Regions from separate parts of the Arthrobacter sp. MDT2-16 genome, predicted to be linked through region 1. Evidence: riboswitches for the same ligand, from Rfam matches in the RefSeq annotation. Region 1 holds a riboswitch; each other region holds the start of a gene.
The links. Region 1 has a riboswitch for cyclic di-AMP ahead of ACX80N_RS06385 (C40 family peptidase). Riboswitches for the same ligand answer to the same signal wherever they lie in the genome.
Positions count from the first base shown of each region.

Region 1 (7,319 bases):
ACCGCATCCTCGGCGGCGTGTCCCGCGCCGGGACCCAGCACCACGAACTGTGCGTCGGCGGGATCGACGGCATGTACACCGACACCAAGGGCCTGCTCGACGGCGGCCTGGAGCTCGTGGTCACCGCGTGGCACGAGGCGCAGGCCGACGGCTGGTCGTGGGACGCCATGGACCGCTACGTCACGCACCAGGTGTCCAACTCGTACACGAACGCCATCATCAAGGCCGTGGACCTCGAGCGGGAGCGCGTGCCGATCACCTTCCCGCACTGGGGCAACGTGGGGCCGGCGTCGTTGCCCATGACGCTCGCCCAGGAGTCGCAGTCCCTGTCCCCGGGAGACCGCGTGCTGTGCCTCGGCGTGGGCTCGGGCCTGAACACCTCGATGATGGAGATTGCGTGGTAGCACTCCCCGGCGTCGATCCCTCGTGGTCGGCGTTCATCGACGTGCCCTCGACCAGCGGGGCGGACGCCCCCGAGACCAGTCATCGCTGGCACTACCTCGACAACGGGCCGGACCTCGGGGACGGCTCCGTGAAGGGCACGCTCCTGTGCGTCCACGGCAACCCCACCTGGTCCTACCTGTGGCGGAGCTTCCTCGCGGCGGGGTCCGCCGCCGGCTGGCGCGTGATCGCCGTGGACCAGCTCGACATGGGCTACTCCGCCAGGACCGGGGTCTTCCGCCGCCTCGCCCACCGCATCACCGACCTCGAGGACTTCGTCGCCGCCGTGGGGATCTCCGGTCCCGTGGTGACAGTGGGCCACGACTGGGGAGGCGTCGTCAGTCTCGGCTACGCGCACCGCAACCGCGAGGACCTCGCCGGCGTCGTCCTGACCAACACGGCGATCCACCAGGACCCCGACCGCCGCATCCCCGCCCCGCTCCGCCTCGCGCTGGCCCCCGGCGTCCACGGACTCGGCACCCGCACCACCAGTGCCTTCCTCGACGTCACGCTCGCGCTCGCGCGGCCGGCCCTGGACCCGGCCGTGCGCCGTGCCTTCCGCGATCCCTACCGCTCCGCCGCGGACCGCCAGGGCATCGCGCACTTCGTCTCGGACATCCCCGCCGCGCCGTCGCACCCGAGCTACGCTGCACTGACGGAGACGGCGGAGGGCATCCGCAGCCTGGAGGTGCCGGTGCTGATGATGTGGGGGCCTCACGACCCCGTCTTCTCGGACACCTACCTCGAGGACCTCGCCGGACGCCTCCCGCACGCGGACATCCACCGCTTCGAGCGGGCGAGCCACCTCGTGCAGGAGGACGCCGACACCGCCGCGACCGCCATGGACTGGCTCGCGGAGCGCGGCATCGGCGCAGCCGCGCCGCCCGCCGGCACCGCGCCGCCCCTCGACCCGGGCGACTACGTACCGCTGGGCCGGAGGATCGGTGACCTGGCGTCCGGCCCGGAGGGGCCCTCGACGGCCGTCGCCGAGATGACGCCCGCGGGTCCGCCGCGCACGCTGACCTGGCGCGAGCTCGACGACGACGTCGCCGCCGTCGCGGCCGGGCTGACGGCGCTCGGGTACGGCACCGGGACCCGGGTGAGCCTGCTCGTGCCGCCCGGCGTGGACCTCACCGTGCTGATCTACGCGTGCCTGCGGATCGGCGCGGTGATCGTCGTCGCGGACGCCGGCCTCGGCACCCGTGGCCTCAGCCGTGCCGTGCGGGGCGCGGCCCCCGACGTCGTGATCGGTATCGAGCGGGCCCTGCTGGCGGCCCGTGCCCTCGGCTGGCCCGGGCGCCGCATCAGCGCGGGCTCCCTCTCGCGCGCGAAGCGGACGGCCCTGCGCGTGGAGGCGTCCCTGGGCGACCTCCGCGCCGCCCGGCCCGTGCCCGCACCGCCGGAACCGCCCGCCGATGCCGACGCGGCCATCCTCTTCACCTCCGGCTCCACGGGCCCGGCCAAGGGCGTGGTCTACACCCACCGGCAGCTCTCCGCGATGCGCGACGCCGTCCAGCGAACCCTGGGACTCGGGCCGGGCACCGCGCTCGTCGCGGGGTTCGCGCCCTTCGCCCTGCTCGGACCCGCGCTCGGGGCGACGTCGGTGACCCCGGACATGGACGTGACCGCTCCCCGGACCCTGACCGCGCGGGCGCTGGCGGACGCCGCCGCCGCCATCGACGCGACGGTCGTGTTCGCCTCGCCCGCGGCGCTGCGGAACGTGCTGGCGACCTCCGGGGACCTCGGCCCGGAGGTGAGGACCGCCCTCGGCCGGATCACCCTCCTGCTCTCGGCCGGCGCCCCGATCCCCCTGCCGCTCCTCGAGTCCGTGCAGGATCTCGTGCCCGCGGCTGCACTCCACACGCCCTACGGCATGACGGAGTCGCTCCTCGTCGCCGACATCGACCTCTCCGGGCTCCGGGCTGCGGCCGCCGCGGCGGCCGCGGGCCTCGACGGTGCAGGGAACGGTGTCTGCGTGGGCCTCCCCGTCCGGGGTGCCCACGTTGCGGTCGCACCGCTGGACGGTGACGGGGCGGCCACCGGCGAGCCCACGACGGGCCACGGCGTTACCGGCGAGATCCTCGTCGACGCCCCGCACGTCAAGGACCGCTACTTCCGCCTCTGGAAGACCCAGCAGGACGCCGCCCGCATGCGTCCCTGGCACCGCACGGGCGACGTCGGGCACTTCGACGCCGAAGGACGCCTGTGGGTCGAGGGCAGGCTGGGCCACGTTCTCGTCTCCGCCGCAGGGGTGGTGACGCCCGTCGGCCTCGAGCAGGACCTGGAGACGCTCGACGGCGTCCGCCTCGCCGCCGTCGTGGGGGTGGGGCCCTCGGGTACGCAGGCTGTCGTCGCCGTCGTCGAGGGCGGGACCGCGCGCCGCCGTCCGCACCTCGCCGATGCTCACCTCGCCGCCGCCGCCCGGGCCGCTGCGGCGCGGCGCGGGGTGGACCTCGCGGCCGTCGTCGTCGTGCCCGCCCTCCCCGTGGACATCCGGCACAACGCCAAGATCGACCGTGCCCGCGTGGCCGCCTGGAGCGGCCGGTTCCTGGCCGGCGGGCGGGCCGGAACACTGTGACCGTCCTGGTGACCGGGGCCAGCGGAATGCTGGGCGGCGCGGTCGCCCGGCACCTCGTCGGCGAGGGGCACGAGGTGCGGTGCTTCCAGCGGCGGCCCTCCGGGGTCGCGGGAGCGCAGGACGTCCTCGGGTCGATCGAGGACAGGGACGCCGTCACGGCGGCTGTCCGGGGATGCACGGCCGTCGTCCATCTCGCGGCGAAGGTGTCCTTCACCGGTGCGTCCGCCGACTTCGACCGCGTCAACATCGAAGGGACGCGGTTCCTCCTCGACGCGGCGCGGGACGCCGGGACCACCGACGTCGTCCATGTGTCCTCCCCCTCGGTGGCCCACGCCGGGACCTCGCTCGTCGGCGCCGCTGCCGGCCCCGCCGATCCCGGCCGGGCACGTGGCGACTACGCGCGCTCGAAGGCCGCGGCGGAACTGCTGGCCCTGGCGCGCTCCACCCCGGCGTTCCAGGTCGCGGCCGTACGGCCGCACATCGTCTGGGGACCGGGCGACACGCAGCTCGTGGAGCGCGTGATCGACCGCGCCCGCCGCGGCCGCCTGCCGCTGCTCGACGACGGCGTCGCGCTGATCGACACCACCTACGTGGACAACGCCGCGTCGGCGATCGCGGCGTGCCTGCGGCGCATCGACGCGGCGCAGGGCCAGGCCTTCGTGGTCACCAACGGCGAGCCCCGTCCCATCGCCGAACTGATCGCCGGGATCTGCCGGGCCGGCGGCGTGGCACCGCCGTCGTGGTCGGTCCCCGGCGCCCTCGCGCGCGGCGCCGGAGCTGCGATCGAGCGCGCGTGGCTCGCCCTCGGACGCACCGAGGAGCCGCCCATGACGCGCTTCCTCGCCGAGCAGCTCTCCACGGCGCACTGGTTCGACCAGCGGCGCACCCGTACCGTGCTCCAGTGGGAGCCCACCGTAGGCATCGACGAGGGCTTCGAGCGCCTGGCGCGCCACTACCGGCGCTGAGGTCCACGACCGCGGCACGCCGGGGCGTGGACCTCAGCGGTAGCGGGAATCGCGCATGAGCCCCGGCAAGTCCCCGAACGGATCCGCCACGGACGCCGTCACGCACCCGGCGCCGGGCAGAAGGAAGGGCGGGATGCCCGGCATCCCGCCCTTCCGTGTCCTACTGTCCTGCTGCGTCCTGCCGGCACCCGTCCGTGGTGCCGGGCCGCTTAGCGGGTGTAGTACCCGTCGACGCTCATGACGTTGACGGAGTGCACCTGCGTACCCTGCGACGGGTTCAGGGCGCTGACCATCTGGCCATTACCGAGGTAGATGCCCACGTGGCTGCCGCCGTTCTGGCTCACCAGGTCACCCGGCTGGGGGTTGCCGGTGGGGCGCAGAGCGGCGAACTGGGACCACGTGGTGCGCGGCAGGCTGATCCCGTGCTGGGCGTAGACCCACTGGACGAAGCCGGAGCAGTCCCAGGCGCCGTAGGAGGTGCCGCCGAAGACGTAGCCCGAGCCGACGCCGCGCATGGCGGTCGCGGTGATGCCGCCGATCGCTGCCGCGGACTGCGTGCTGAGTCCGGTGGTGTTCCCGGCGGAGAGCGCCGGGGCTGCGACAGGGGCGGGCGCTGCGACAGCGGCGGGCGCCGCGACGATGCTCGCGGCCTGCGCCGAGTACTGCTGGGGGGCAGCGGAGCCGGCGAGAGCGATGGACTGGCCCGGGTAGATGACCGAGCTGTAGCCGAGGCCGTTGGCCGTGAAGAGGGCCTGCAGGCTCACTCCGTGGGCTGCGGCGATACTGCCGAGGGTGTCGCCGGACCGCACGGTGTAGGTGCCTGCGGCGGCGGGAGCGACGACGGCCTGCTGGGGTGCGGGGGCGACGCTGATCTCACCGGCGGCGCTGGCCGGGAGTGCTGCGCCGAGCATGAGGCCCGAGGCTGCGACGACGACGGCGGCGGGCTTGCCGGCTACCGAGGCACTCGCGGTGACGGCCCGCGATGCGGTGACGAAGGGGTTGATGCGTGTCGGGACTGCTCGGTGGCGCGCGACAGGGCTCTTCTTGGACATGCTGTTGCCTTTCCCAATGCCTACGAAGTTAGCTGTCGGGTTCGGATGGGACATCCGGACACGTACTGGCAGACCACCGCCCCCGTGCTGGTCTACACGTGTCTTTACCCCTAGGACTCGAAGGATCGAGTCCGCTATCGGTTCCCCCGCCCCTGTCGAATGGATTGTGCGAACGGTCCGTCCTCAGCGACAGGGTTAGGCAGAGAGAGGACGGGCGCCAGTCCGTTGTGAACCGGGCGCGGGCACTACGGTACGTGCTGCCGCCCCCATTGTCACGTTTGTATCACGGACCTAAATGTGCTTAGGCCGGACAGGCCCTTCAGAGCCGGGCGTTCCGCGGTCTGGGCTGGCAGTGCGGGCACAGGTAGGAGGACCGGTTCATGAAGGATTCCCTGCGGATGAGCGTCTGCCGGCCCTCGGAGGCGCACCGGCGGCAGGGCCTGCCGGCCCGGCCGTAGGCGTCCAGGTCACGCGCGAAGTAGCCGGAGGCGCCGTTGACGTTGACGTACAGCGCGTCGAAGCTCGTGCCCCCGGCGGCCAGGGCACGCGTCATGACCTCGGTGGCGGCCTCGACGATGCGGGTGGTGTCCGGGCGCCGCAGGGTGTCCGTGGGACGCGCGTAGTGGAGCCGGGCCGCCCACAGCGCCTCGTCGGCGTAGATGTTGCCGATGCCCGAGACGAGCCCCTGGTCGAGCAGGGCGCGCTTCAGGCCCGTCCTGCGCTCCCGCAGGCGCCGGTGGAAGGACTCGGCGGAGAAGGCGGGGTCGAGGAGATCGCGTGCGATGTGCGCCGCCTGGTGCGGGACGAGCGGCAGGCTCCCCTGCCCGAGGCCGCCCGGGTGGCCGTCCGCGGTGGGCTCGAGGTCGGCGAGGAACATGCCGCCGAAGATGCGCTGGTCCACGAACCGCAGCTCCGCCGGAAGCGGCATCCCGTCCTGGTCGTCCGCCGCGGAGAGCGTCAGGCGCACCTTGAGGTGTTTCTCCGGCGGGGCGGAGGACTCCTCGATGAGAAGCTGCCCGCTCATCCCGAGATGGGCCATCAGCGCCACGTGGGGGAGGCCTCCGGGACCGGCGGGGTCCTCGAGGGGCAGCCAGAGGAACTTCCCGCGCCGTACGACGTCGGCGACGCGGGCACCGGCGAGGTTGCCGATGAAGTCCTCGACACCATTCACGTGCCGGCGGAGCGAGCGGGGGTCCAGGACCTCCACGGCCTCGATGCGGCGTCCCGCCACCCAGCGCGCGAGGCCGCGGCGGACCACTTCCACCTCGGGCAGTTCGGGCACTCAGGCCCCGTCTGCCGCGTGCGACCCGGACGCACCGTCGCGGATGGCGGGGACGTCGTCGAGCAGCTTCCAGGATGCGGCGGCCGCTGCCTGCTCGGCTTCCTTCTTGGAGGGCCCGCATCCGGAACCGTATTCGACGCCACCGATCACCAGGCGGGCCGTGAACGTGCGGGCGTGGTCGGGCCCGGTGCCCTCGACCTGGTAGTCGATCATCCCGAGCCGCCGTCCGGCGGCCGCCTCCTGGATGCGGGTCTTCCAGTCGGTCCCCTCGCCGAGGACCGCGGAATCGCGCAGGAGGGGGCCGATGAGCCGCATGACCATGGCGCGCGCGGCCTCGATCCCGTGGGTGAGGTACGCGGCGCCGATGACGGCTTCCATGGTGTCCGCGAGGATGGACGCCTTGTCGCGCCCGTTCGTGAGCTTCTCCCCCTGGCCGAGCAGCACGTAGCTGCCGAGGTCGAGCGTACGGGCCACGCCCGCGAGTGCCTTGGTGCTGACCACGGCCGAGCGCCGCTTGGCGAGCTCACCCTCCGACAGCGTCGGGTTGTCGCGGTACAGGGCATCGGTGACGGAGAGGCCGAGCACCGAGTCGCCGAGGAACTCCAGGCGCTCGTTGGTCGGGATGCCGCCCCGCTCGTAGGCGTAGGACCGGTGCGTCAGGGCAAGACGAAGCGCCTCGGCATCGATATCGACACCGAGACGCCTCGAGAGTTCTTCAGTATTCTTCACAACCGCATCAGCTGATCCAGCATCGGACGGATGCCCGACGCACTGATGGGTGCGGCGGGCCGGAGTCCGGTGTCAGACGTCAGCGACCTTGCGGCCCTTGTACTCGAGGAACAGCGGAGTACCGGCGGAGTCGGTGACGACCTTGGCCTGGTGGGCGAGGCTGTAGGTGACGCGGCCGTTCTCGAGGGTCTTGACCAGCTTGGGCGCGGTTGCCTTCCACTGGGACCGGCGTGCGCGGGTATTCGCGCGGGACATCTTCCGCTTGGGGACAG
Region 1 covers NZ_JBTNDP010000002.1:379,609-386,927, forward strand. Annotated here, with positions in the region: gene ACX80N_RS06370 (3-oxoacyl-ACP synthase III) at 1-404, shown strand, start outside; gene ACX80N_RS06375 (alpha/beta fold hydrolase) at 398-3,019, shown strand; gene ACX80N_RS06380 (NAD-dependent epimerase/dehydratase family protein) at 3,016-3,984, shown strand; gene ACX80N_RS06385 (C40 family peptidase) at 4,194-5,036, opposite strand; cyclic di-AMP (ydaO/yuaA leader) riboswitch at 5,039-5,217, opposite strand; gene mutM (bifunctional DNA-formamidopyrimidine glycosylase/DNA-(apurinic or apyrimidinic site) lyase) at 5,356-6,318, opposite strand; gene rnc (ribonuclease III) at 6,319-7,047, opposite strand; gene rpmF (50S ribosomal protein L32) at 7,120-7,319, opposite strand, start outside.

Region 2 (7,319 bases), on a different contig from region 1:
ACGAACGACGGCGCGACAGCCTCGGCGCGCCACGCGCCGTCGGGCCGGGGACCGACGACGGTGAGGCGCCCCGCGTCGGAGAGGGCGGCGCAGGTGCGCTCGAGCAGGGTCTGCCCGTCGAGGACCAGACCGGCCTTGGACACGCCGCCGAGCCGCGAGGACCGGCCGCCGGCCAGGACGATGGCGTCGAACCGCGGGGTGCCGGTCACGCGGCGTTCTCGGCGAGGAACTCGCTCCACTGCGGTGCCGGCTTCTCGAGTTCGCGGATCTGCCACTGCGGGCCGCGCGGTGGAAGCGGGACGATCCGCAGTTTCCAACCGAGGCTGCTGAGCGTCTTGTCCCCCTTGGCGTTGTTGCACTTCAGGCAGCACGCCACCAGGTTCTCCCAGGTGTCACCGCCACCCCTGGACCGGGGCATCACGTGGTCGATGGTCGAGGCGGTCTTCCCGCAGTAGGCGCACAGGTGGTTGTCGCGGCGCAGGACCCCGCGCCGGGTCGCGGTGACGTCGTGCCGGTACGGGATCTTCACGTACCGGTGGAGGAGGATCACCGACGGCCGGCCGAGCACTTCCGTGGGACCCACCACCGGGTCGTCGTCCTCCGCGACCACGCTCGCCTTCCCCGTGAGCACAAGGACCAGCGCCCGGCGGAAGGTCACGACCGCCAGTGGTTCATACCCTGCATTCAGAACGAGAGTGCGCATGAACAAAGCCTCGATACCGACGTGTTCCCGCAACCGGGTGCCATCCCGGGGATCGGGAGAGGTGCTTCTGATTGACACTGCAAGGGTAAGCACAACACATGAAGGTCACTAATGGGCAGCATTCCTCAGCGGAATTGTGGTGCGAGGCCGGATTCGTCATCTATACACGAACGGAAGGACCAGCACATGGTGCCGGTCCTTCCGTTTGGTCGTTCGTCCGTCGGTCAGCCGCCGACGCGGATGTACACGCCGCCGGAGCCGAGCTCGGCGGGTGCGATCACGGTCGTGTTGCCGTTGAACCCGCCGTGCACGGCCTGGCCACCGCCGATGTAGACGGCGATGTGAGCCATGCCCATGCCGCCGTTGGCGTAGTAGATGAGGTCGCCCGGGATGGCCTCGCCGGCACTGACGGTCCGACCCAGCGAGAGGTAGCCTGCCGGCCAGCCGTGGAAGTTGATGCCCGCTGCGGCGAGGGAGTTGCTGGCCAGGCGTGTGCAGTCCTGCATGACACCGAGCTGGCCCTTGGCTGCTGCGGCGATGGTCGCGGCAACGCCCGACGACGCCCGAGGGGCGGGCGCGGGAGCGGGGGCCGGCGCGGGAGCGGGTGCCGGGGCAGGAGCCGGCGCCACTGCGGCAGGCGCAGCGACGGGTGCCTTGACTGCCGCAACGGGAGCCGGCGCCTGCGCCACGGGGGCCTGGACGACCGGCGCCTGGACTGCTGCGACCGGAGCGGGAGCGGCCGGCGCCTGGACTGCTGCCACCGGAGCGGGAGCGGGCGGCGCCTCGACGACAGGGGCCTCGACGACAGGGGCCTCGGCGACAGGGGCCTCGGCGACAGGGGCCTCGACGACAGGAGCCGCGGGTGCGACGACCGGCTTGGCGTTGACCTTGACCGGCGTCCGGTTGAAGGACACGACGGTCTCGGTGGACGCCACGACGGCGGCGCGGACCGACGACAGGGAGATGCTGGAGGCAGCGACGTCGCGCTGCGGCTGCAGGTCGGCGGCGTTGGCCGCGACACCGCTGGTCAGGACGAGGCCGGACGCCGCCGCGATGACGGCGGCCTGACGGCCCATCCCGCTCGCGTTGGACGTGACGGCGCTGGCGAGGGCGGAGAAGCTTGCGGTGTTCCGCGCTTCTCCCCGGTGGCGTGCGATTGTGGCGCGTGAAGACATGGGGTTTCTCCGAAAAGTGGGGGGTTAGCGAACGCGGACGAAGCTGGCGCCGGGGAGGTCCGACAGGCCGTGGAGGCCGGTGTTCATGCCGTTGAGGCCACCGCTGATGACCTGGCCGTTGCCGACGTAGATGGCGACGTGGCCACCGGTGATCACGAGGTCGCCCGGTGCGGGGCTCCCCACCACGTCACCGAACTGGAAGAACTGGCCCGGGGCGAGGTCTCCCACGGACTTGCCGACCGAGCGCAGCGCCTTCTCGACCATGGCGGTGCAGTCCTGCGGGGTGCCGATCTGGGCGTAGGCCGAACCGACCAGGCCTGCAGCGACGCCGGAGGACTGGGCAGGAGCGGCGGGGGCAGGTGCGGCCGGGGCAGGTGCGGGTGCGGGCTGCGCGGCTACAGGGGCCGGGGCAGCGGGGACAACCACTGTGGCCGGTGCGGGGGCAGGTGCGGCGACGACCGTCACCGGGGCGGCAGGTGCAGCCGCGGCAGGGGCAGCCGTGACAGGAGCCGGTGCGACAGGAGCCGGCATGGCGATGGCGGGCGCGGCCTCGACGACGGGCGCCTCGACGACGGGCTCGGGAGCAGGTGATTCGACGACGGGCTCGGGAGCGGCGGTGACCTCGACGGCCACGCGGTCGAAGGAGACCGTTGCGGTGGCCGGGACTGTGACCTCGGCCGGGACGACCCGGTTCACGGTCAACGCTGCGGAGGACTGCACCTCACGCTCGGCGGTGGCTGCACCGTGGGCCGGCAGCCCGGCGGTCAGCACCAGGCCTGACGCGGCGACGATGACGGCTGCCTGGCGGCCGACGGATCCGGCGTTGGAGGTGACTGCTGTGGACAGGTTCGTCAGCGCACTGACGTTCCGGGCCGCACGATGGCGGCCCGGCGAAGAGCTTTTGGACACGTTGGATTGCCTCTCCCAACGCCTGCGAGGTGAGCTGTCGGATTCGGATGGGAGTCACCCGGCCGCTGCATGAAACAGCGACTTAACCCCAAGGATTTCTGTGAAGAAACCCGGAAATTGGTTCCCCCGCCTCTGCCATGCGATGGTGCGGACGGACCTCGAGCAATGGCAGAGCTAGGCGATTTGCAGGAGGGTGCCGGATCTAGAGCGAATTTGGCACGAGATGAAAGCTACATCAGAAACACCGATATGTCACATTACGGTCACGGACCGGTGTGTTCTTGATATCGGCGGCGATGAGGCGCACCCTGCCCCGCGGGTCGGGGATCAGGGTGCGACGGCGACGAACACGTGGGAGGCGACCACGGGCGGCAGCTCCAGGGCGCCCTCGACACCGGGCACGCGGACGGAGACATATCCGCCCACGGATTCCAGGTTCAGCTGCGCTCCGGGACGCAGGCCGCCCTCGTCGAGCTGCGTGAGAAGCTCCGGATCCACCTGGATCGGTTCCGCCAGTCGCACGAGCGTGACCTGCTTGTCAGGAGAGTAGGTGCCCATGGCGGACAGCAGGGTCACCACGCCGTCGGTGAACAGCTCGGACTCCACTCCCCCGATCGCCTCGAGTCCCGGGATGGGATTCCCGTACGGCGACTCCGAGGGCTTGCCGAGGAGTTCGTAGAGCCTGCGCTCCACACGCTCGCTCATCACGTGCTCCCAGCGGCAGGCCTCCTCGTGCACATAGGCCCAGTCGAGCCCGATGACGTCGCTCAGCAGGCGCTCCGCGAGGCGGTGCTTCCTCATGACCTCGGTGGCCCGACGCCGTCCCAGCCCGGTGAGCTCCAGGTGCCGGTCGCCGGAGACCACAACGAGGCCGTCGCGTTCCATGCGTCCGATGGTCTGGGAGACGGTCGGCCCCGAGTGGCGGAGTCGCTCGGCGATGCGCGCACGGAGGGCGACGATGTTCTCTTCCTCGAGCTCAAGGATGGTCCGCAGGTACATCTCGGTGGTGTCGATGAGGTCCGTCATGCGGTTCAGCTCCTTGGTGCGGTGCGGGTGCGCGGCTGGTGTGCCTCACGCCGGTGAGGCAAGGCGCCGCCGCCGCGGCCTGATCCGCCCCACGCTCCCCAAGGTTAACCCATGCCGCAACGCGCCCGGCAATCGACCCCCTCCGCCCGCCGGAAGACGCCGACGGCGCCGTTGGCCCCTTCCCGCAGGCAGGAGTTCACAAATGGAGGGGCCCGTGACAGCTGGGGCAGAATGAGGGCCGTACCCGCCGCCCAACAGCTGGAGCACCCATGAATGACCTGCCCCGCCTCCCCGGACACCTGCTGCCCTCGGACGGCCGCTTCGGCGCCGGCCCCTCCAAGGTGCGGAGGGGGCAGATCGACGCACTCGTGGCCGCCGGACCCTCACTGCTCGGGACGTCCCACCGCCAGGCGCCGGTCCGCGATCTCGTCGGACGCGTGCGCACCGGCCTCAGCACCTTCTTCGGCGCCCCCGAAGGGTACGAGGTGGTGTTGGGCGTCGGCGGATCCACGGCGTTCTGGGACGTCGCAACCTTCGGTCTGGTGGAGCGGAAGGCGCAGCACCTCTCCTTCGGCGAGTTCGGGTCCAAGTTCGCCGCCGCGACCGACAAGGCGCCGTTCCTGGAGGGGTCGAGCATCATCACCTCCGAGCCGGGTACGCGTCCGGACCCCGCGGCGGAGACCGGGGTGGACACGTATGCCTGGCCGCAGAACGAGACCTCCACCGGCGTCGCCGCTCCCGTCCGGCGGGTCGCGGGCGCCGATGACGGAGCGCTCGTCGTCGTCGATGCGACGTCCGCAGCCGGAGGCCTGGACGTGGACGTGTCACAGGCCGACGTCTACTACTTCGCCCCGCAGAAGAACTTCGCGTCCGACGGCGGACTGTGGCTCGGGCTCTTCTCCCCCGCCGCGCTCGAGCGCGCGGCGCGCATCGCCGCCGGAGACCGGTGGATCCCCGATTTCCTCGACCTGCAGACGGCCATCGACAACTCGCGCCTGAACCAGACCTACAACACGCCCTCGCTGTCCACGCTCGTCACACTCGAAGCGCAGGTGCAGTGGCTCAACGAGCAGGGCGGGCTGCCCTTCGCCGCCGGCCGCACCGCCGATTCCGCCGGGAAGCTCTACCGCTGGGCCGAGGCATCCGCCGTCGCGAACCCGTACGTCGCCCGCGCCGAGGACCGCTCCAACGTGATCGTGACCGTGGACTTCGACGACGCCGTGGACGCTGCACGCATCGCCGCCATCCTGCGGGCCAACGGGATCGTCGACGTCGAGCCCTATCGCAAGCTGGGCCGCAACCAGCTCCGCATCGCCACCTTCGTGTCGATCGAGCCCGACGACGTCTCGGCCCTGATCGCCTGCATCGACTTCGTGGTCGAGAACCTCCTCTAGGTCTCCGGGGCCGCTCGCCCACACCGGACTCCGCACGGGCGAGCGGCACCCGCTGGTCTCAGGCCCCGGGTCCCGGGCCTTTGGTCAGGGTCGCTGGTCAGGGTCCCTGGTCCCTGGTCCCTGGTCCCTGGTCCCTGGACAGGGCCCCGCGTTCTTATCCACATAGGCACCCTTGATCTCGGAGTAGAACGTGTGTTCTATAAAATCGAGGCATGGCTACAGCACCGATCGAGAGTGTCACCCGAGCAGGGAGCCCGCTCGAATCGGCGCGCGCCACCCTGGCCGATTGCGCCCGCGACCTGACGCGGCAGCACAGCGTTCTCTCCAGAGCAGACGCCCTCCGCCTCGTCGTCGACGTCGAGCAGGTGTCGAGGGTCGTCGACCATTTGCAGATCCTCGTCGCCCGTCTGGCCGATGAACACGATCTCGCTGATCACCAACTGCGCGGTCCCACTCTCGTCCCGGCATCCGTGCAGGCACAGCCAGGAGCAGCATCCCCGCCGGACCGGCCGGACAGGCCCGCTGCCAGGCTGCGGGACTGCGCGGAGTTCCTGCGGACCACGCTGGGAATCGGCGAGGCGGAAGCGAGGCGGCGGCTGAACCTGGCCGAGGTCGTCCTGCCTGGGCTGTCACCCACGGGCGCGCCGACCCCTGCCCCGCTGGAGGCGCTCGGCGACGCCGTGGGTTCCTGCGTGATCAGTAGCCGCGCCGCGACCATTATCGTCCGGGCACTCAAGCGGGTACACGCCGTCGCGGCGCCGGAACAGCTCATGTCCATGGAGCACCACCTCACCCTGCAGGCAGCCCAGTCCGACGAGGACCTCCTGCGGGTCCTGGCTCGCCGCTGGGAATCGGTGCTCGACCAGGACGGGCAGGAACCCACCGAGAAGATCCTGCGCGCCCGGCAGGGCGTCTTCCTCAAGGGCCGCCGCCACGGGCTGCATCTTCTGGAGATCGGCGCAACGGACGAACAGTTCGAGCACCTCGTCACCGTGATGAACTCGGCCACCAACCCGCGCAGGGCCGTGAAGGATCCCGCCTCTCCGGCCGGTCCGGCCGACGATGGCGGCGGTCCGGTGGCCACGGCCGTGGATGCCGCTCCTACCACGAGAGCCCAGGACATGCTCGAAGGCCTTGTCGCCGCCTGCAGGATCGCCCTGTCCGGCGATGGGCTCCCCGCAACGGGTGGGCACCGTCCGCAGGTCATGGTGACCATCGACTACCGGGACCTGCTGGAGCAGATGCAACGGGCTGGTTCAGCGGTGTTCTCGCAACAGATCAGTGCCAGGACCATCAGGAAGCTCGCGTGTGAGGCCGAGATCATCCCGGTTGTCCTGGGCAGCAGAGGGCAGGTACTGGACGTCGGACGGGCTCAACGGCTCTTCCCTCCACACCTCCGCCGTGCTTTGGTGGCTCGGGACAGAGGGTGCGCCTTCCCCGACTGTTCCATCCCCGCCAGCTGGTGCGAGGCCCACCACCTTCGGCCTTGGTCGTCCGGCGGCCGGACCAGCATCGACAACGGGGTCCTGCTGTGTTCGCGCCACCACCACGCCATCCATCAGGGCACGTGGAGCATCGAATCGCGCAGCGGCGTGCCCTGGTTCCTCCCACCCGTCCACCGACGAGGCACGGCCGGCCCGCGCAGGAACCTGAACTGGCAGGCGGGGCAGGCTGTCGATATCGAGCTCGCGCGGCAGACGGTTCCGCCGACATGACGTGGCTAGGGAGCGCCGTCCGCCGCACCGGCCTCGTGGTCGAGACGCAGGCGACGAGGCGCCGACCGGTCGTAGCGCAACCGCACGTCGTGGTAGCGCCATGCCCAGAAGATCCCGACAGCAGCCGCGAGAAGACCCGACGCCGCTGCGACCCCGAGACTCCATCGCGGGCCGAAGGCGTCGGACACCCATCCCACCACCGGCGCTCCCAGCGGCGTCCCACCGAGGAAGATGGCGAAGTACAGCGCCATGACACGACCTCGCATCACAGGGTCGGTCGTGGTCTGGACATAGGCGTTGGCGCTCGTCATCAGCGTCAGCGCGAACAGGCCCACCGGCACGAGGCTGAGTCCGAAGAGCCAGAGGTTCGGCGCGAGGGCGGCGAGGATGCACGCGA
Region 2 covers NZ_JBTNDP010000004.1:41,389-48,707, reverse strand. Annotated here, with positions in the region: gene mobA (molybdenum cofactor guanylyltransferase) at 1-209, opposite strand, end outside; gene ACX80N_RS08880 (HNH endonuclease) at 206-703, opposite strand; gene ACX80N_RS08875 (NlpC/P60 family protein) at 928-1,878, opposite strand; gene ACX80N_RS08870 (NlpC/P60 family protein) at 1,903-2,787, opposite strand; cyclic di-AMP (ydaO/yuaA leader) riboswitch at 2,793-2,945, opposite strand; gene ACX80N_RS08865 (metal-dependent transcriptional regulator) at 3,115-3,813, opposite strand; gene serC (phosphoserine transaminase) at 4,083-5,207, shown strand; gene ACX80N_RS08855 (HNH endonuclease signature motif containing protein) at 5,420-6,922, shown strand; gene ACX80N_RS08850 (MFS transporter) at 6,928-7,319, opposite strand, start outside.
Region 2: it holds a riboswitch for cyclic di-AMP, as region 1 does, so the genes downstream of both, ACX80N_RS08870 (NlpC/P60 family protein) here and ACX80N_RS06385 (C40 family peptidase) in region 1, are expected to answer to the same signal.

Region 3 (7,319 bases), on a different contig from region 1:
CCGGCAAGGCCAGGGTCCTCGAACTCCTGAAGCTCGTGGGGCTCGACACGTTCGCCAAGCACCGGCCTCGCGAGGTCTCCGGCGGCATGGCGCAGCGCACGTCGCTGGCCCGCGCGCTGGCCCGCAACCCGGGTGTGCTCCTGCTCGACGAGCCCTTCGGCGCCCTCGACGCCCTGACGCGCATCAAGATGCAGGACCTCCTGCTCGACATCCACCGCGCGCAGCCCACCACGGTGCTGCTCGTCACGCACGACGTCGACGAGGCCCTCCAGCTCGCGGACCGGGTCCTCGTCCTCGGACGGGGCGAGGGCGGAGACGGCTCGACCGTCGCGGAGCTCGTCACCGTCCCCGGATCCCGGCCACGGGATCGCAACGCCTCGGACCTTGGAGCGCTCCGGAGCTCCCTGCTCTCCCTGCTCGGTGTGACCGGGCACTAGCCCGGGCATTCCCACCCCGTTCCGCCGTCGTCGTACGGCCGGAGCCCCCTGCCTTCCTCTTCCCGCTCCATCCAGCAAAGGACCACCATGAACCGCCGCGCCCTCCTGCCGACCCTCGCCCTCGCCACCGCCCTCCCGCTGAGCCTCAGCGGCTGCCTGGCCGGCGAGAACGCCGCCGACACGCAGGCAGTGGCCGACGGCGCCGCCGCCACGGAAGGCGGCGCCCTGAACATCGACTTCGCCACCTACAACCCCCTGAGCCTGATCATCAAGGACCAGGGCTGGCTGGAGGAGGAGCTCGCCGCCCAGGACATCACCGTCAACTGGGTGCAGTCCGCCGGGTCGAACAAGGCCAACGAGGCGCTCCGCGCCGGTGCCATCGACGTCGGCTCGACGGCGGGTTCGGCCGCGCTGCTCGCCCGCTCCAACGGCTCGCCCATCAAGGCCATCGACATCTACTCGCAGCCCGAGTGGGCGGCGCTCGTGACCCTGCCGGACTCGGGCATCACGAGCGTGGAGGACCTGCGCGGCAGGTCGGTCGCGGCGACCCGCGGCACCGACCCCTACTTCTTCCTGCTGCAGGCCCTCGAGGCCGCCGGCGTGGACCAGTCCGAGGTCACCATCGAGAACCTGCAGCACGCCGACGGCCGCGCGGCCCTCGCCAGCGGCGCCGTCGACGCGTGGTCCGGCCTCGATCCGATCATGGCCGCCGCCGAGCAGGACGGCGCCCAGCTGTTCTTCCGCGACATCGACTACAACACCTACGGCTTCCTCAATGCCACGGAGGACTTCCTCGCGGAGAAGCCCGACGTCGCGCAGACCGTGGTCGACGCCTACGAGAAGGCCCGCGAGTGGGCCAAGGAGAACCCCGAGGAGACCGCCGCCATCCTCGCCGAGGTCGCCGCGATCGACCCGGCCGTCGCCACCGCGGTGATCATCGACCGGACCAACCTCGAGGTCGATCCGGCGCCGGGTGACGCGCAGCGCAGCGTGCTCGAGAAGATCGGCCCCGTGTTCGTGGAGACCGGCGACGTGCAGACCCAGCAGCAGATCGACGACGCCCTCGGGTCCCTGTTCGACGCCTCGCTCGTCGAGAAGGCCGACCCGGCGTCCATCGGCTCCGATTCATGAGTGCCGAGCACCTCACGGGCAGCAGCGCGACACCCATCAGCGAAGAGGGCCACGGGGCCGTCGGCTCCCCGGTGGCCGGGCCTGCGGCCAGGGGCGGGCGGACGCGCGTACCGGGTCGGCACATCGGCGTCGTCCTGCTCGGACTCGTCGTCCCGGTGCTGATCCTGCTCGCCTGGCACCTCAGCACGGCCTCGGGATTCTTCCGGCCCTCGCAGCTGCCGTCGCCGGCGTCGGTCCTCGCCGCCGCCGTCGATCTGGCCGAGCGCGGCCAGCTCGCCACGCACATTCTCATCTCCACCCAGCGCGTGCTCCTCGGATTCCTCATCGGCTCCGCGCTCGGCGTGCTGGCCGGTGCGCTGCTGGGACTCTCCCGCATCGCCGACGTCCTGCTCACCCCCACCGTCGGAGCCCTCCGGGCGGTCCCGTCACTGGCATGGGTCCCGCTGCTGGTCCTGTGGATCGGCATCAACGAGGACTCCAAGGTCACGCTGATCAGCATCGGCGCGTTCTTCCCCGTGTTCACCACGCTGTACCTCGGGCTGCGGCACGTGGACCGCAACCTCGTCGAGGCGGCGCGGGCCTTCGGACTGAACGGCGTCCGCCTGCTGACCACGGTGCAGCTCCCCGCCGTCGTCCCCGCCCTGTTCTCCGGCCTCCGGCTGGCCCTCGCGCAGTCCTGGCTGTTCCTCGTGGCGGCCGAACTGATCGCGTCGTCGATGGGACTCGGCTTCCTGCTCACCGACTCGCAGTACTCGGGCCGCGTGGACCGCATCATCCTGGCGATCATCCTGCTGGCGGTCCTGGGCAAGACGACGGACGCGCTCCTCGGCATCGCCGAGCGCTGGGCGGTGCGCCGGTGGGCGTAGGTACGGCGCCGGCAGGCACGACGGCGGACGACCCGGCGGCCCTGCAGGACGAGGCCGGACGGCTCGCGTTCTGGGCCGAACAGGCCGGCCGGCTCGACTGGGACACGCCGTGGGACACGGTCCACACGTTCCGGAAGGCCGCTCCGCAGGAGGACGGGACGCTCAGCGTCCCCGTCATCGAGTGGTTCGCCGGCGGCACGCTCAACGTCGCCGCGAACTGCGTGGACCGGCACGTGCGCGCCGGGAACGGTGACCGCGTGGCCCTCCACTTCGAGGGTGAGCCGGGCGACCGCCGGACCATCACCTACGCCCGGCTGCAGGACGAGGTGTCCCGCGCCGCGAACGCCCTGCTGGGCCTGGGCATCGGCCCGGGCGACCGCGTGGTCGTCTATCTTCCCGTACTCGTGGAGACGGTGGTCGTCACCCTCGCCTGCGCCCGGATCGGGGCCGTGCACTCCCTCGTGTTCGGCGGGTTCTCGGCCGAGGCGCTGCGCTTCCGCGTCGAGGACACCGGGGCGAAGCTGCTCGTCACCACCGACGGACAGTACCGCCGCGGTACGGCCGTGGCCGTGAAGGATAACGCCGATGCCGCCGTCGCGGGCGTGGGAAGCGTCGAGCACGTCCTGGTGGTCCGGCGGACGGGGTCCGCGGTCAGCTGGACCGAGGGCCGCGACGTGTGGTGGCACGACGTCGTCGACACCGCCTCACCGCGCCACGACCCGGAGGCGTTCGACGCCGAGACTCCGCTGTTCATCATGTACACCTCGGGGACCACCGGTAAGCCGAAGGGCCTCGTGCACACCTCCGGCGGCTACCTGACCCAGGCGTCCTGGAGCTTCAAGCATCTCTTCGGCCATCCTGATCCGTCGCAGCGCGACCGCGACGTGCACTGGTGCACCGCCGACCTCGCATGGGTCACCGCGCACACCTACGAGCTGTACGGGCCGCTGTCCAGCGGCGCCACGCAGGTCCTCTTCGAGGGCACTCCCGACACGCCGCACCCGGGCCGCCACTTCGAGATCATCGAACGCTACGGCGTCACGAGCTACTACACCGCGCCCACCCTGGTCCGCTCGCTCATGGGCTGGTTCCCCGACGGCGTCCCGGCCTCCTACGATCTCTCGAGCATCCGCGTGCTCGGCACCGTGGGCGAGGCCGTGAACCCCGAGGCGTGGCGCTGGTTCCGCAGGAACCTGGGCCGCGACGAGGTGCCCGTCGTCGACACCTGGTGGCAGTCCGAGACCGGGGCCACCGTGCTCTCCCCCAGCCCCACCGACGCCGATTTCAAGCCCGGCTGCGCGGCACGTGCCCTGCCCGGGGTCGGCACGCGCATCGTCGACGAGGACGGCCGGACCGTTCCGCCGGGCGTGCAGGGGCTGATCGTCGTCGACCGCCACGGCCCGGCCATGGCCCGGACGGTGTGGGGGAACCCCCAGCGCTACCTCGACTCCTACTGGCGGAAGTTCGCAGTCCACGGCTGGTTCCTCGCCGGCGACGGCGCGCGGTACGACGACGACGGCGACATCTGGATCCTGGGGCGTGTGGACGACGTCATCAACGTCTCCGGCCACCGCCTGTCGACGATCGAGATCGAGTCGGCGCTCGTGGCCCACCCGCTCGTCACGGAGGCCGGCGTATGTCCGATCTCCGACCCGCTGACGGGTCATGCCATCGCCGCGTTCGTGGTGCTCGGCGCGGGATCCGGCCCGGGCGGGGACGTCACGGCCACGCTGCGCGCCCACGTGGCCGAGGTGATCGGGCCGATCGCTCGACCGTCGGCCGTCGTCGTGGTGCCCGATGTGCCCAAGACGCGCTCGGGGAAGATCATGCGGCGCCTGCTCACGCAGCTCTACGAGGGGGCCCCGCTCGGGGACACCACCTCCCTCCAGAACGAGGCCTGCATCCCGGGGATCCAGGGCGTCCTGGCAGCACGCCGCTGAGGACCACCCGTTAAAGAAGGAAGCGGCAGGCGCCCCGTCCAAGCACCTGCCGCTTCCCGTGTGTGGTCCGTTCAGGTACTAGACCCGGACGAAGGATGCTCCCGCGAGATCCGAGAGGGGGTGCTGCATGGTGAGGTTCGACCCGTTCATGCCGCTGCTGATGACTTGGCCACCGCCGGCGTAGATGGCCACGTGGCCACCGGTGATGACGATGTCGCCGGGGGCGGGAGTGGACACGCGCGTTCCGAACTGGAAGAACTGCGAGGGGCCGAGATCGCCCACGGAGATGCCGGCCGCACGCAGTGCGTTCTCGACCAGGACGGTGCAGTCCTGCACCGCTCCGGCTGCGAGCTGCGCCTGGGCGGAGGCCAGGAGGGTTCCGCCGACGCCGCTGGGGGTCGCGGCCGGGGTGATCTCCGCCGAGGCGAGGTAGACGCTCGAGCCCGGCGCTGCGGACACGGCCGGTGCGGGTGCGACGGCTGCCGCCTGGTGCACGACCGGCGCCGGGGCGACGGCTGCTGCCTGCTGCATGGGGGCTGCGGGAGCGACGGCGACAGGTACGGACACCGTCTGCGCGGGTGCCTGGACGGCTCCACCCGTGGGGATCACGATGGAGTCGCCCGGGAAGATGATCGAGGCGAGGGACAGCCCGTTCACTGCGAGGACCGCGTTGAGGTCAGCGCCGTGGCGGGCGGAGATGGCACCGAGGGTGTCGCCGGCGACGACGGTGTGGGTCGCTGCGGTCGGAGCAGCAGCGACGGCGGGGGCTGCAGCCGGAGCGGCTACAGGTGCTGCGGCCACGGGCGCTGCGACGGCCGCCGGGGCGGTCGTCGTGCCCTGCTCGGTGTACGAGCTGGCGTTGGCGGTGCCGACGGCGCTGAGCGCGAGGCCCGACGTGACGGCCACGACGGCAACGGGACGGCCGACGGTGGTTGCGTGGGCCTTCGCGGCGCGGGACAGGCCCTGCAGTGCGAGGTTGCCGTCGATGTCGGCACGGTGGCGCGCCGGTGAAGTCTTAACTGACATGGTTGTATACCTCTCCCATGCCTGCGGGGTGAGCTGTCGGGTTCGGATGGGAGTCACCCGGGCGCGGGCATCGGCCGGTAGGGCGATGCGATGCGACTTAACCCCAAGGACGATGGCAGCTGGTGCTGCACGTCCGCTGGAACTGTGGTTCCCCCGTCCCCGCCGTGATGTTTGCGAACGTGTCCAGGACGACGGCAGGGCTCGGCATTCCGTCCGGGAGAGCCTCACTGAGACGGAGGCACTCGACGACGATAGCCACTGCTCGAACGGTTTGTCACATTCGCATAACGCCGGTTACCCTGCCCTTCCGGCACTGGCGAAGCGGCGGAACGCGAGCGCCGTTCCTGCGGCGCCGAGCGTGAGCAGGACGGACTGCTGGAGGTAGAACCACCCTCCTGGGATCGGTGTCGGGCTGACCGCCGCCCCCACGATGCTGCTCGCGACGGCCACCGTCAGGGCCACGCCGACGCAGCACAGCGTGCCCCAGAGCCTGCGTTCCGGGGCACGCTGTGCCGACCGCCAATCCTCCATGGGTCCAGCCTAGGCGGCCGGGGTGTGCGCGGGCTGTGGTACCGCGCACACTCCGGACTGCGCTACGGCCGGACGGGCGCGCTGGCGTTCTTGATCAGGTCGAGTGCCTGCTCGGGGAACCATGCACCGGCCGAGGGGTCCACCCGGCCCCACGCGGAATCCACCCCGCCGTTGTTCGTCAGGCCGCGGCTGCACTCGCCGTCGGACTCGCCGGGTACCTTGATCCAGAGGAAGGCGTCCGCCAGCTCGTGGCCCGTGTCCGAGGTGGGCAGGTAGCCGAGCCCGCGAGCGGGAGGATTGCACCACACCTGGGGGTCCGGGTAGGTGGTGGCGGGGACCCAGGGCCCGCGGCCGTTGCGGCTGGTGTCGATCACGAAGTGTGCGAGATCGTCCGAGGTCGGGGCGTTGCGCGCACCGGCGACGTTCTGGGCGTACCAGGCGTCCGTCAGGCCCCAGGTCGAGAAGTCCGTGGGCGAGGCGGGGTAGAACTGGCCGGCGCAGGAACCGTAGGCGCCCGGCTCGATCTCCGTGGCGTAGTAGATGCACTGCGACACCCAGGAGCCGTACTTCAGTTGCCGCTCGGTCAGCTCGTAGTTGGAGACGTTGAGGAAGAATCCGTCCGCCTTCTGCACGCCGGCCTTCACGAGGCGGTTGGCGATCTCCCCCGTACCCAGCCAGGCACTGTGCGTCCCGTCGAGGTAGACCTTCGTGTTCGGCAGCGCCTTCAGCTCGTCCACCGCGTAGGTGAGCATCTCGTAGCGCTCCGCGGCCGCGGTCGCGCTCTTCGCCTCCGCGGGCTGGCACCATTCGAGGTTGCCGTCGATCGTGCGGTGCCAGGGGATGATGCCGAGTCCGTCCGGCTCCAGCACGATCATCGCGGCCCGATCCTGGATACCTGCCGCGAGGGCGTCGATCCAGGCCTTGTATCCCGCGACATCGGTGGCGCCACCGGCCGAGTACTGTGCGCAATCCCTGAACGGGAGGTTGTAGGCGGCGAGCACGGGCATCTGGCCCTTGCCGGCTGCACGGTGGGTGGTATTGCGCACTTCTTGCGTCACCGTTGCGGGATCATCGCCCGTGACCCACACGGCCTGCGGCGTGGAGACCATGGCGCTGAGTTTCTCGGCGGTCGCTTTGTCACCCGAGGACCTGAGGTCCGCGATCTGGCGCTGGGCCTCGTGGTAGTGGTTCTTCATCGGGACGTAGAACTCGGTGGGCGATGATCCGGCCCCCTGCAGGGGCCCGCCCTTGGGCCCCTGGGCCGCAGCCGGAAGGGCCGCGAAGGCGGTGGAAGCGAGGACCCCTGCGAGCGCAAGAGTCATGGCACATCTACTGGCGATGCTGAGCATCATTGCTCCTCATGGTGCTGGTCGTTTGGCGTGAGAGCC
Region 3 covers NZ_JBTNDP010000003.1:181,996-189,314, forward strand. Annotated here, with positions in the region: gene ACX80N_RS07430 (ABC transporter ATP-binding protein) at 1-437, shown strand, start outside; gene ACX80N_RS07435 (aliphatic sulfonate ABC transporter substrate-binding protein) at 525-1,568, shown strand; gene ACX80N_RS07440 (ABC transporter permease) at 1,565-2,434, shown strand; gene acs (acetate--CoA ligase) at 2,425-4,374, shown strand; gene ACX80N_RS07450 (LysM peptidoglycan-binding domain-containing protein) at 4,453-5,400, opposite strand; cyclic di-AMP (ydaO/yuaA leader) riboswitch at 5,406-5,586, opposite strand; gene ACX80N_RS07455 (hypothetical protein) at 5,695-5,931, opposite strand; gene ACX80N_RS07460 (glycoside hydrolase family 6 protein) at 5,994-7,280, opposite strand.
Region 3: it holds a riboswitch for cyclic di-AMP, as region 1 does, so the genes downstream of both, ACX80N_RS07450 (LysM peptidoglycan-binding domain-containing protein) here and ACX80N_RS06385 (C40 family peptidase) in region 1, are expected to answer to the same signal.